Regions from separate parts of the Listeria aquatica genome, predicted to be linked through region 2. Evidence: a T-box and tRNA genes for the amino acid it is inferred to sense, from the RefSeq annotation. Region 2 holds a T-box; the other holds one or more tRNA genes.
The links. The T-box of region 2 lies ahead of serS (serine--tRNA ligase). A T-box ahead of a tRNA ligase gene usually reads a tRNA of that ligase, here a tRNA-Ser.
Positions count from the first base shown of each region.

Region 1: it encodes a tRNA-Ser, which carries the amino acid that the T-box ahead of serS (serine--tRNA ligase) is inferred to sense. The anticodon was not compared.

Region 1 is NZ_JAARRM010000002.1:93,631-99,969, forward strand. It holds gene HB912_RS06290 (FAD synthetase family protein) at 1-58, opposite strand, end outside; gene HB912_RS06295 (heavy metal translocating P-type ATPase) at 204-2,156, opposite strand; gene HB912_RS06300 (aldo/keto reductase) at 2,408-3,322, opposite strand; tRNA gene HB912_RS06305 (tRNA-Ser) at 3,469-3,559, shown strand; gene HB912_RS06310 (class I SAM-dependent methyltransferase) at 3,599-4,180, opposite strand; gene HB912_RS06315 (ABC-F family ATP-binding cassette domain-containing protein) at 4,195-5,709, opposite strand; gene HB912_RS06320 (hypothetical protein) at 6,059-6,339, opposite strand, start outside.
Region 2 is NZ_JAARRM010000006.1:6,423-12,761, reverse strand. It holds gene HB912_RS11525 (3-keto-L-gulonate-6-phosphate decarboxylase UlaD) at 1-273, shown strand, start outside; gene HB912_RS11520 (L-ribulose-5-phosphate 3-epimerase) at 270-1,157, shown strand; gene HB912_RS11515 (L-ribulose-5-phosphate 4-epimerase) at 1,130-1,831, shown strand; gene HB912_RS11510 (HTH domain-containing protein) at 1,888-4,047, shown strand; T-box leader at 4,025-4,249, shown strand; gene serS (serine--tRNA ligase) at 4,318-5,607, shown strand; gene HB912_RS11500 (AcpB/EbpR/MafR family transcriptional regulator) at 5,660-6,339, opposite strand, start outside.

The DNA.
Region 1 (6,339 bases), on a different contig from region 2:
ATAGAACTGCTTGCCGCGAATCTGGAACCGGCGCCAAATCAACATGATAAATTTCCATACGCTTCACTCCTAAATTCTACTTTATAGCAGCCTTTTAAAATCTACAACTCATCTGTTTTGATGAATCGCTAAAATCGAACATTATCGTTTCTCGGTCACTCACATATCAGCAAACGATTCTCCATAAAAAACACCTGCCGCATTTAAACGGCAGGTGTTTTCAAATGATAAATCTCCGGTTTTTGCATTTTTTCGGACTTGCCTTTTTCTTTTGCCAGCTTCCGGTTCGGTAAAAGTAACCGTAACCCATTTAAAATGACAAGAATCGTACTTCCTTCATGTCCGATCACACCAAACGGCAAGTTGATAGATTGAAATAAATTGGCAAGCACTAAACTGATAATGACCAGAATCGAAAAAGTGATATTTTGCTTCACTATCCGCCCAAGTCGAACAGATAGCGCACTCGCATAACTCAATTTCTCCAAGTCATTTTTCATGAGCACAACATCAGCCGCTTCCATCGCAATATCCGTTCCTTCACCCATCGCAACTCCAACCGTTGCATGTGCAAGCGCCGGCGCATCATTAATCCCATCTCCGACCATCGCAACTGGTCCGTAAACCGTCTTCAGATCGCGTAGCACATCGACCTTTTGCTCTGGAAGACAACCTGCAATCACATAATCGATCCCAATTTCTTCGCCAATCGCAAGCCCTGTCGCCTCGTTATCTCCCGTCACCATTATCGTTTTGATGCCACGTTTCTTTAGGCTAGAAACTGCACGTACAGCTTCTTCCCGTTTAACGTCCTTAAGCGCAAGCATCGCAACTACTTGATCCCCACACGAAGCATATACGAGCGTCTTCCCTTCCCAGGGAAGTGTATCACCTAACGAACCCGCAAACTCCTCAGCCTGCTCACTTCCCACAAAGCGAGCCTTCCCAACGCGCCACACTTCTCCGTCAATCTCAGCCAAAACACCAAAACCAGGTACATCCCTCATCACTAAATCCGTGATGTTTTCCGTCCGTTTCTCAGAAAAATCTCGTACAATGGCTTCGGCAAGCGGATGCAGAGAATTTTGTTCGAGTGCATAAATCCGGTCGATCACCTGTGCACGATCCCATTCAGGCGCTACGAAAAAATCCGTAACCACTGGCTTTCCTTGCGTAAGCGTCCCTGTTTTATCAAACGCAACCGCTTTTACACTTCGCAAGTTTTCCAAATGGACACCACCTTTAAATAAAATCCCATTTCGCGCTCCATTTGAAATGGCTGCAAGTGTTGCAGGTGTCACAGAAGCAACAAGTGCACAAGGCGAAGCAACCGTCAAAAGCACCATTGCCCGGTAAAAAGTTTCGTTCCAGCTCCAATCCAGTAAAAAGTGCGGTAAAAAGAGCATCACAAAAACAAGTAACAAGACGGCTTTCACATACTTATCTTCAAACTTTGCGATAAACTGTGCCGTATGCGAAGGCTCACTTTGTGCTTCTTTCACCATTCGAATAATCTGGCTAAAAAGCGTTTGATCCACCGTTTTCTGCACTTCCATCCGAATAACACCTGAAAGATTCACCGTCCCGCCAAAGACTTCATCCTGAACGCTCTTAAGAGCAGGAAGGGATTCCCCATTTATCGCCGATTGATCCACCGAAGTTTCTCCTGAAACAATCACCCCATCAATCGGAATCCGCTCCCCTGGGCGTACCAAAATCAAATCTTGCAGCTTAAGTGCAGCTACATCGACCTCTTCCGTTTCCCCCGTTTCTAGCAGTAAAAAAGCAGTTGCCGGTTGAAACGACATCAGTTTCGTAATTTCTCGCTTGCTTTTGTTCGTCGTGTACGTTTCGAGTGCACCGCTCAACGAGAAAATAAAAATTAGCACCGCGCCCTCAAGCCAGTAACCAATAATGGACGCTCCCGTCGCCGCAAGCACCATCAAGAGCTCCACATTTAGCTTCCGCGTCTTAATCGTGTCGAGAATTCCCTCTTTCGCCTGATCAAATCCTCCAATCACAAACGCCGCAATAAAAATCCCAGCCGTCACACCCGCAGGCACCAAGTTTTCCGTTTGCCAACCTAGTAAAATAAGCAACCCACTAACACCAGCTGCAAGAAACTGCCAGTTCTCCTTCCACCATTTAAAACGCATCCTGAACCACTCCTTTCTTCTAACTGATAATTGTTATCAAAGCCCCTAAAAACACGAAAATCTGCTTTTGCATGCGCAAAAACAGATTATATTTATTATAATTTACAGTTTTCTTATTCCACCATTATTATAGCATGATTATATTGATCAAACAAGTTAATTGATAAAACACACTTTTAATTGAGAATGAATTTCATTCCCGACAAAGCATAAAAAAACCGGAAAAGAAAATGCTTTTCCGGTTTTACTATTTAAGGAAGTACATTCCCAGCAGCGCGATAAATCTCATACCATTCCTCACGTGTAAGTGAGATATCCGCTCCCTTACGAATAGCTTCAATCCGTTCAGGGTTCATCGTCCCAAGCACAGCTTGAATTTTGGCAGGATGGCGTAAAATCCAAGCAATAGCTAGCGCCGAACTCGTCACTTGGTACCGTTCAGCAATTTCATCCATTTTTGTATTTAACTCAGGAAACTTCGGATTATCCAAAAATACCCCTTCAAAATAGCCATATTGAAACGGCGACCATGCTTGAATCGTCATATCATGAATTCGGCTGTACTCTAAAATGCCATTGTCGCGATCAATCCCAGCATCCACTTTCATATTTACATTCAAACCAGCATCAATCATCCCCGTGTGCATCACGCTAAATTGCAACTGATTCACAATCAATTTTTGTTTCACACTTTTCTTCAAAAGTTCAATTTGAAGCGGGCTTTCATTACTCACGCCAAAATGCCGAACCTTCCCAGCGCGCTCAAGCTCGTCAAAAGCAGCCGCCACCTCATCCGGTTCAACAAGCGTATCCGGACGGTGAAGCAAAAGTGAATCCAAATAATCCGTCTTTAGTCTTTTCAAAACCCCATCAACCGAAGCAATAATGTGCTCCTTGGAAAAGTCAAAATACCCTTGTCGAATGCCACATTTCGATTGTAAAATCATTTTATCGCGAATGCTCGCATTCATACCAATCGCATCCGCAAAAACTTCCTCTGATTTCCCACCACCATAAATGTCTGCATGATCAAAAAAATTAAGACCATTTTCAAGTGCCGTGTGTACAACCCGATCTGCTTGTTCTTTCGAAAGATCCGCCATACGCATACAACCTATTGCAATACTAGGTGCAGCGAGCTCGCCGCCAAGTTTCAATGTTTCCACGTGCTTCACCTCTTCATTTAAGATACCTTTATTTTACCACTTTTACATGCCTCAACCAATCCAGATCCACTTACATGAAAAACTTTCAAAAAAAGCTAGCAATTTCCCCCAATTTATTATAAAATAGTCTCTGTTGACTAAAATATGGAGAAATACCCAAGTCCGGCTGAAGGGGACAGACTCGAAATCTGTTAGGCGTCCCTGTGGCGCGCCGGGGTTCGAATCCCCGTTTCTCCGTCAAAAAAGGTTTTCGCAAATTGCGAAAACCTTTTTCTTTTACAATTTTCTAGCCGTGAGAAAGTATATCCTCTCATCAACCATCCGCACATGACAATCGCTAAAACCTGCTTCCTCTAGGGATTTACTCAGTTTTTCCGCAGAAAGTCGAATATGGAGAGGCGGTCCTCCATCAGGCATTTTTTCTTCCTCATATTCAATCACAGCAATATCCCCACCATGTTCTATCACGCGAAACACTTCTGCAAGCACCGACTGCAAATCGAGCACTTCATGCAAAATTAGTGATGCTAATACATGTCGAACAGAACCATCTTCAAGCGGAATTTTCGATACATCAGCTTGGATTCGCTCCACATTCGATACCTTTGCTTCCCCCATTTTCTTCTCAATTAGCTCAAGCATTTTCAAATCCGCATCAATAGCAAAAACCGTTCCTTTCGTTTTCATAGCTAGAGGAATCGTGAAAAATCCCGTTCCAGCGCCCAAATCTAAAAAAGAATCATTTGCTGAAAAACTCGGTAGAGCTTGGATCAACTCATTTATCCGAAACCCCTTCATGCGTTCTTTGTCATCTAAAAATGCAGCCTTCTTGTGAAAATGCCCTTCGTGACCGCTCATTTCGTCACACCTTTCTACAATTTGATTTCTCGGTCCGTAAGACCTTCATAAAATTTTTCTTCGTGTGAGACCAAGATGACACATCCCTCGTAGCTTCTTAGCGCTTCCTTCAAAGCTTCCTTACTCGCCGCATCCAAGTGATTGGTCGGTTCATCTAGAATCAGGATATTACTTTTCGTCAAAAGTAGCCGCGCCAATTTGATTTTCGACTGCTCACCCCCGCTTAAAGTCTTCACAGAACGCGTAATATGCTCTGCTTTCATCCCACTTCTCGCAAGGACTTGTCGGATTTGTTTTGACGATAAAAATGGAAATTCTGCTTGAATCAAATCTAGTGCCGTGTGGTTCTCCTTTTCAAAGCGCAAATCTTGCTCAAAATAACTAATAGCAGCACGATTTGCAAGATGAATTTTCCCAGAAATTTTTTCTCGTTCACCGAGAATCGTCTTGAGTAGCGTGGACTTCCCAATGCCGTTAAACCCTGTAATAACCACCTTTTCATCCGCACGAATCGAAAAACTAATGGGGGAAAACAGCGGATATTCATACCCCACTTCAAGATTATCCACAACTAGACTTTTCCCAATAATTTTTTGACTAGCTTCCGGAAAAGCAAACGATGGCCGAACCGCTGATTCAGGCGCATCTAAGCGTTCTAAACGATTCAACTGCTTCTCCCGTCCACGCGCCATTTTTGAATTTACGCCCGCCTTATTTTTCCGAATATAGCTTTCCGTTTCTTCAATCATCCGTTGCTGTTTAACGTACTGGCGCCGATATTCTTCATTCAAGTGTTCCTTTTGCTTCACAAAGTGCGAGTAAGATCCGTTGTACTTCCTAATTGTACCAAATTCCACATCAAGAATCTGCTTAGCAATCTTTTCAAGAAACCCGATATCATGAGAAACAACAATAAATGTGCCCGGGAATTGAATCAATTGTTCACTCAACCATTCCACATGTTCCTTATCCAAAAAGTTCGTCGGCTCATCTAAAAGCAGAATTTGCGGCTTTTCAAGTAACAGTTTTGCCAAAATAATCTTAGCTCGCTGTCCACCACTCACATCTGAAATCTTCCGATCCATTCCAAGCGCATCAATCCCCAGACCACGCGTGGCTTGTTCAATTAAACGGTCTGCCGCATAAAAATCTGATTGAATTAAACGCTCCTGCATCCCCGCTGCCTTAAGCAAAGACGCCTCATCACCTGCCATATAATATTCATTCATTCGAGCTTCCATTTCAAAGTACGTTGTGTAGGCTTGCTCTAAATAAGCTTGAATCGTTAAATTAGGATCAATTTCCGCGTACTGGTCTAGATGAGCCACATCAGCACTTTTTTGCCATTTGATTTCACCAGAATCCGGTAGCAATTCGCCAAGTAAAATTTTGATTAACGTACTTTTTCCAGCACCATTTTGTCCCACAACACCAACATGCTCTCCTTGAAAAATATCAAAAGAAGCATCTTTATATAACGTCTTCTCTGGAACACGATAATTTAAATTTGTTACTGTTACAACACTCATCATTTCTCCTCTTTTCTTTTGAACTTAGAAGCAAAAACACAAAAAAAGCAGAAGGCGCCAACAAATTGTTCGCCTTCTGCTTTCCAAAACAAAAGGCCTTAGACAAAGCATGTCTAAGGCCTTTACTATTTTCAAACACAGCCGGTAAAAGTGGACAATCTAAATAAGACTCATTACTTGAACGAGTTTCCACTTCACCGACGAGGAAAATTTATAACTGATTAGCCTCTACACAATGCCTCATCGCTTTCATCTGTGCAGAGGTAATTCTTTCAATAAATGGATATAGCTTTTGCATTTTTTACACTTCCTATTCGTCTATTAATATAAACGAGGAAGTCTTCCACTGTCAACCTCCTTTTTGTTTTTTTAAGCAGTAAATGAAAAATAGGAAGAGCAAAAAAGCAAGAAAGAGAACTCTAGCAATCGTTTTTGTTTGAATGACAAAAGTTCCCCCAAGATTTAAAACTAGTAACAACAATGGAATAAAGATAAAAAAGGTCGTGGTGAAAAAGCGATACGAAAAAGCATTTCTTTCTTCTCGATATTGATGATTAAAATGATTCCCTTCCAGACGAACTTCTTCTTTTTTTAATAAGAAAAGAAGGATGGCTCCAATAATCGTCAGCA
Region 2 (6,339 bases):
ATTTCTCAAGCGGTTTATCATCAGAGTCGGGATGCGCTTTTGGCTGGTGAAACTTGGGGTGAAAAAGACTTAACACGGGTGAAAAAGTTGGTTGAAATGGGTTTCCGGGTTTCTGTTACGGGTGGCCTTGAGAAGGAGACGCTCCAATTATTTGCTGGAGTTGATGTGTTTACATTTATTGCGGGGCGGTCAATAACGGAAAGTCCAAATCCTAAAGTCGCGGCTTTCGAAATGAAAGAGGAAATGCGGCGGATTTTTGGTGATGCAAAATGAAACAGCCGATTTTTGGGATTTATGAAAAGGCGCTACCAAAAGCTTTTTCATGGAAGGAAAAATTTGCGCTAGCAAAGGAGCTTGGCTTTCAGTTCATTGAGCTTTCGATTGATGAATCGGATGAGCGGTTAGCGCGGTTAGACTGGACTCGGAAGGAACGAGAGGAATTTTGGCTAATGTGTGCAGAAAGTGGCATCCGAGTCCCTTCAATTTGTTTAAGTGGACACAGACGTTTCCCGCTTGGATCGAGTAAACAAGAAACGCGTGAGACGGGACTTGTCATTATGAAAAAAGCAATTGATCTTGCGGCGGATTTAGGTGTGCGGGTTATTCAACTGGCAGGCTATGATGTGTATTATGAAGAAAAAAGTGTCCTAACTCGTGCTTGTTTTATTGAAAATCTGCGCTTGGCATTCGATTGGGCAGCTGAAAAACAAGTGGTGCTCGCGATTGAAATCATGGATGATCCATTTATGAGCTCGATTACAAAATATTTGCGTATCAAAGCTGAACTGGGCACTTCTCCGTGGCTTAAAGTTTATCCTGACATTGGGAATTTATCGGCATGGCCAGAAAATGATGTGGGTTTTGAACTTGCGGAAGGAATTGCTGAAACGGCGGCAATCCATTTGAAAGATACACTTCAAGTGGATGGATTATTTCCCGGGAAATTTAAAGAAGTTCCTTTCGGTTCGGGCTGCGTAGATTTTGTTGGTGCGTTTAAAACCTTGCAGATGTTGCATTATGCGGGGCCTTTTTTGATTGAGATGTGGAGCGGAGCAAGTCCCAATTATTATGATGAACTGGTTGCAGCGAAGCGATTTATAGAAGAAAAGTGGAAGGAGGCTGCGGCGACATGGATGGAAACCGAATTAACGAATTGAAACAAGCGGTTTATCAAGCGAATATGGCACTTCCAGAAGCTGGACTTGTCAAATTAACTTGGGGAAATGTCAGCACAATTGACCGCGAACAAGGTGTGATTGTAATTAAACCGAGCGGAGTGCCTTATAAGGAGATGGCACCGAGTCAAATGGTTGTGACAGATCTTGATGGTAAGCCGTTTTCTGGTCAACTAAAGCCGTCATCGGATTTAGCAACACATGTGATTTTATATCAGAATTTTGAAAGCGTTGGAGCGGTGGTACACACGCATTCGAAATGGGCGGCGAGTTTTGCTCAAGCAGGCAGGGCGATTCCGGCTTATGGGACGACGCATGCGGATGCGTTTTATGGCGAGGTGCCGTGTACGCGGCAACTGACGGAAGCGGAAATTGCACGCGACTATGAGGGCGAAACAGGGAACGTTATTGTTGAAACTTTCCGGGGAAATCAAGTGGATGCGGCAGCTGTTCCTGGCGTTATTGTTCGCGGACATGGCCCGTTTTCTTGGGGGAAAGATCTTGAAAAGGCTGTGGAGCATAGTATTATTTTGGATGAGGTGGCGCACATGGCGCTTTTGACGGAATTGCTCGGCGGGAAGGAAACGATCCCGGATTACTTGCTCAACAAGCATTATTACCGTAAGCACGGGGTAAATGCTTATTATGGGCAGTGAGGATATTTTCAAACGAATGGATTTCTGATAAGCTCAAAATAAAAGAGGTGCAGAAGATGATGCGAATACTGGATACTCGGTTTTATTTGTTTTTAAAGCAGTTGGTGGAGCAAAAAGAATTTCAAAGTATTTCTTCGCTTGCACGGATGTTGGGCTTTTCACGGCGAACGATTTATCATTATTTAGAGAAATGTAATTATTTACTGAAACAGGAAGAAATTGAGCCGCTTGAAAGTGTAGCTGGTAAACTTAGCTTGTCCGCCGAGCAAGTTACTGTTATTGAGAGTTGGCTGAAACAAGCGGGCGAAACAAAGTACCTACTCAAGGTTGAGGAAAGACGCCAATTGATACTTGCACTACTTTTGATAGAAAATCGTAAGTGGCAACTGGGTTCGTTACAAGCGGAGTTAGATGTTTCGCGCAATACAATTTTAAAGGATATTCAATTTTTGAAAGCACAATTACAGAAACAAGGATTAGAAGTGAAATCGACAAAAGCTCGGGGCTACTTTATTTCTACGATGGAAATAAAGCGCCGCGAGCTCCTTTACGATTTTGTTTATCGGATTGAAATGGAACGAAATGATCCACTTTATGAGACTTTGCTTGAGCTGCTACTCGGTAAGTCAAAGGGAAGCGAGCGAGCATTTTCAAGAAAAGCTAGGAAAGCAGTCGAAACGGCAGAAGAAATTTTAAGCAAGAAACTTTCGGAAAAAGACTTGCGGATTTTGACGAAGGCGATGCAACTTTACCAAATTCGGGTAAACTCGAATCAGCCATTTTACTGGGAAGAAATTGATCGCTCTTTGATTCATGAACGGCTCGAATTTACGGCAGCTAAAGCTCTGCTTGATGGGGTCCAAGAACTATCTCGACCGGAAGAATATCTCATTGAACAGGAATACTATGGAGCGCTTTTGCTTTGTTTAGATAAGAATGAAGATGCGCATTTTCAAAGTGTGCCTTTTGGCGAACTACTTCAAATTTCTGAACGGATTATCCGATTGTTTGAAAAGATGATTGGTCTTTATATAAAGCGAAAGGAAGAACTGACGGAACATATTCAGACGTATATCAAAGTTTTGTTTTATCGCCATCAGTTTCAAATGGAGCTACCCGCGTATTCGCTCGATACGGTAAGTGAGCAATTTCAAAAAGTTTTTGGACTCACGAAAAAAGTAATGCAGCTCATGGAGCAAGATGCTCTTTATAAGCGGTATTTTGGTACGGCATTTAAAAATGAAGAATTAGCACATTTAGCTGTGTTTTTCGAAGAGGCGATTGTAAAAGAACAAACGGATGTGAGCATTCCCAAGGTTTTAATCGTGTCCGATTACTCGGATGTCCTTAATTCGCTGTTAAAAACCCAAGTTAAGCAGTTAATGCCCGAGGTGATGATTGTTGGTGCCTTTTCGAGTGAAAATGCTCGTTATTTTCCAGAAAAAGTGAATTTTTGTATTGCTACAGACCCGAGTTATTTTCATTTTACGGGGCAAACGATACATGTCCCAGTAATTTTAACGGAAACTGCTAAGAAAAAGATTTTACGAAGTTATAAAAATGGGGAAGCGAAACCGAAAAAGCGGGAGCAACTCAAACAAATTTTGAAGCGGCAAACGGGGATTGAGGAGATTTCTGAGCGTTTGCTAAATCAAATTGAAAGTCTTTACGGGGAGATCTCGGAAGAAACGGTTGTGAAACATTCTGAGACGGCGAAACTAGAAACTTTCATCGCGGATTCAGAGTTTGCAATGGTTTGGGGAAAAGCGGAAACTCTCACGGATGTGATTTGTGCCCTTAAAAAGCCACTACTTGAGCGCAAGTTTGCACAAGAAAGCTATTTTGAACGTTTACTGATGGAGATGGAGGCGCACCGGACGGCTCTCATTTATCCTCATGTTATGTTGATTTTAACGGATTATCGTTTTGGATCGTTTCGTGCAGGCGCAAGTTTATTATATTTAAAAGAACCAATTACGCTAGCGGAAAATGAGGAAGTGGCTTTATTTGTTCTTATTGCAACGGAAGAAAAAATGACGCATGTACCGCTTTTATTTGAACTCGATCATTTGCTTCAAAATGGTTTTTTGGATGCTCTCAAATCTGACTATACGATGTTCGAAAGTTTCTTGCTTAGTGAAAAAGGGGTTGCGAAGTTAAAAAATATCGAGTACACTGAAGGTAATATAAAAAACGAAAACGTTGACAAGAAATAGTAGCAAATTTTGGGTTTTAAAGAGAGCAGGTGGCTGGTGGAAACCTGTAGCCGGAAATTGTGAATCCATCTTGGAGTGAATGGTGGAATGCCTAGTAAAGGTAAGTAAATCATTCCGGTTTAGAGCCGTTAATTCTTAAGTGAGCTGGGGATCTATGGATCTCAATTAGGGTGGCAACGCGGATATAACTTCCGTCCCTTTTCTGCATATTTGTGTGGGAAAGAGATGGGAGTTTTTTGTTTTTTAAGCTTAAATAAAGGAGGAAAATAAATGTTAGATGTAAAACTATTGAGAAATCATTTTGATGAAGTAAAAGCAAAACTCGCACATCGCGGGGAAGACCTTGGGGAATTTGAGAAGTTTGGGGAACTTGATGCACGCCGTCGTTCTTTAATTCTTGAAACGGAAACCCTTAAAGGGGAACGAAATCGTGTTTCGGAAGAAATTGCAGTCTTGAAACGGAATAAAGAAAATGCGGATGAGAAAATTGAAGAAATGCGTATTGTTGGAGATAAAATCAAAGCGCTCGACTTAGAATTGAAGGAGATCGATGACAAGTTAAACGATATTTTGATGTCAATTCCAAATATACCGCATGAATCGACACCTATAGGAGATTCCGAAGACGATAATGTTGAAATTCGCAAGTGGGGAGAACTACCTAATTTTGATTTTGAAGCAAAACCACACTGGGATCTGGGCACAGACCTTGATATTTTAGATTTTGAAAATGCAGCAAAAGTAACAGGAAGTCGTTTTGTTTTTTACAAGAAACTAGGCGCTCGACTTGAACGCGCTTTGTTGAACTTTATGATGGACCTTCATTCAGAAGAACATGGCTACGATGAAATGCTCCCCCCTTACCTCGTAAATCGGACGAGTATGACGGGTACTGGTCAACTTCCAAAATTTGAAGAAGATGCTTTTTTGGTAGAAAAAGAAGATTATTTCTTGATACCAACGGCTGAAGTGCCCGTAACGAATTACCATCGTGATGAAATTTTGAATCTAGAAGATTTACCAAGAAAATATACTGCTTTTAGTGCTTGTTTCCGCTCAGAAGCTGGTTCTGCGGGTCGCGATACTCGTGGACTTATTAGGCAACATCAATTTAATAAAGTGGAACTTGTTCAATTTGTTAAACCAGAAGATTCCTATGAAGCGCTTGAAAAATTAACAAATAATGCGGAAGAAGTTTTGCGCCGTTTAGAACTACCTTATCGTGTGCTTAGCATGTGTACAGCGGATTTAGGCTTTACTGCTGCTAAGAAATATGATTTAGAGGTTTGGATTCCAAGTTATGGGACATATCGTGAAATATCGTCTTGTAGTAATTTTGAGGCTTTCCAGGCGCGCCGTGCAAATATTCGATTTCGTCGTGAGAAAAATGCGAAGCCAGAATTTGTTCACACATTAAATGGTTCAGGTCTTGCTATCGGACGGACTGTTGCAGCCATTTTAGAAAATTATCAAGAAAAAGATGGTTCTGTGCGAATTCCGAAAGTTCTTCAAGGATATATGGGTGGTATTCAAAAAATTGAAGCCCCGAGAGCTAAATAAACTAAAAAACGGACCTATCTGCTGAATAGCTCAGTAGATAAGTCCGTTTTTTTTATGCTTCAAGTGCTTGCTTGGCTAAAGTTATTTCGTGCAGATTTTTTCTAAGTGACAGCAAGTTGCGAGTTGTTAGGTTGCGATTGATAAAAATAATACGATCGCTTACATGGCGCTCAATATGTTGCTCAAGTGGGATATTTGTGAGTAAAATATCGCTTTTTTCGGCAGCTGATTCATCGATAAATCTGATGTTGAAACTATTACCGAAAAGATTACAAATTTGCTCACGAATCCGTAAGTACGCGAGATAGGGTAAATCTGTGGAGATTTTTATAGTGACTTTAGGCTCGTAATAAAGATGGGCATCAATGAAGCCAAAAAGTAAAGCATATTTGGAAACTAAATATTCTCCTTTTAAGAAAATTTCATTTTTTGTCTTCTTATAGAAGTCATTGATTAACTGTAAAATGTTCTCCTGAAGACTTGCTATAACGGGAGAAGGCAGACTTGGATCAAAAGCAATTGAATAATCGTAGCCACTAATGTCAGTTGAAAAATGATCGAAAACTTTTGCAAATAAATGAAAGGAAAAAGCATTTAATAAAAATAACTCCCGTTTATCTTCAGGAATTTGCTGAATGTTTTGATCGACCTTTTCAAAAAGCATTTCAGTTGCTTGATAGACAGAGCTGTTGTTTCTTTTGTTGGCGTGAAAGTTTGCTTTAAGCAATGGAA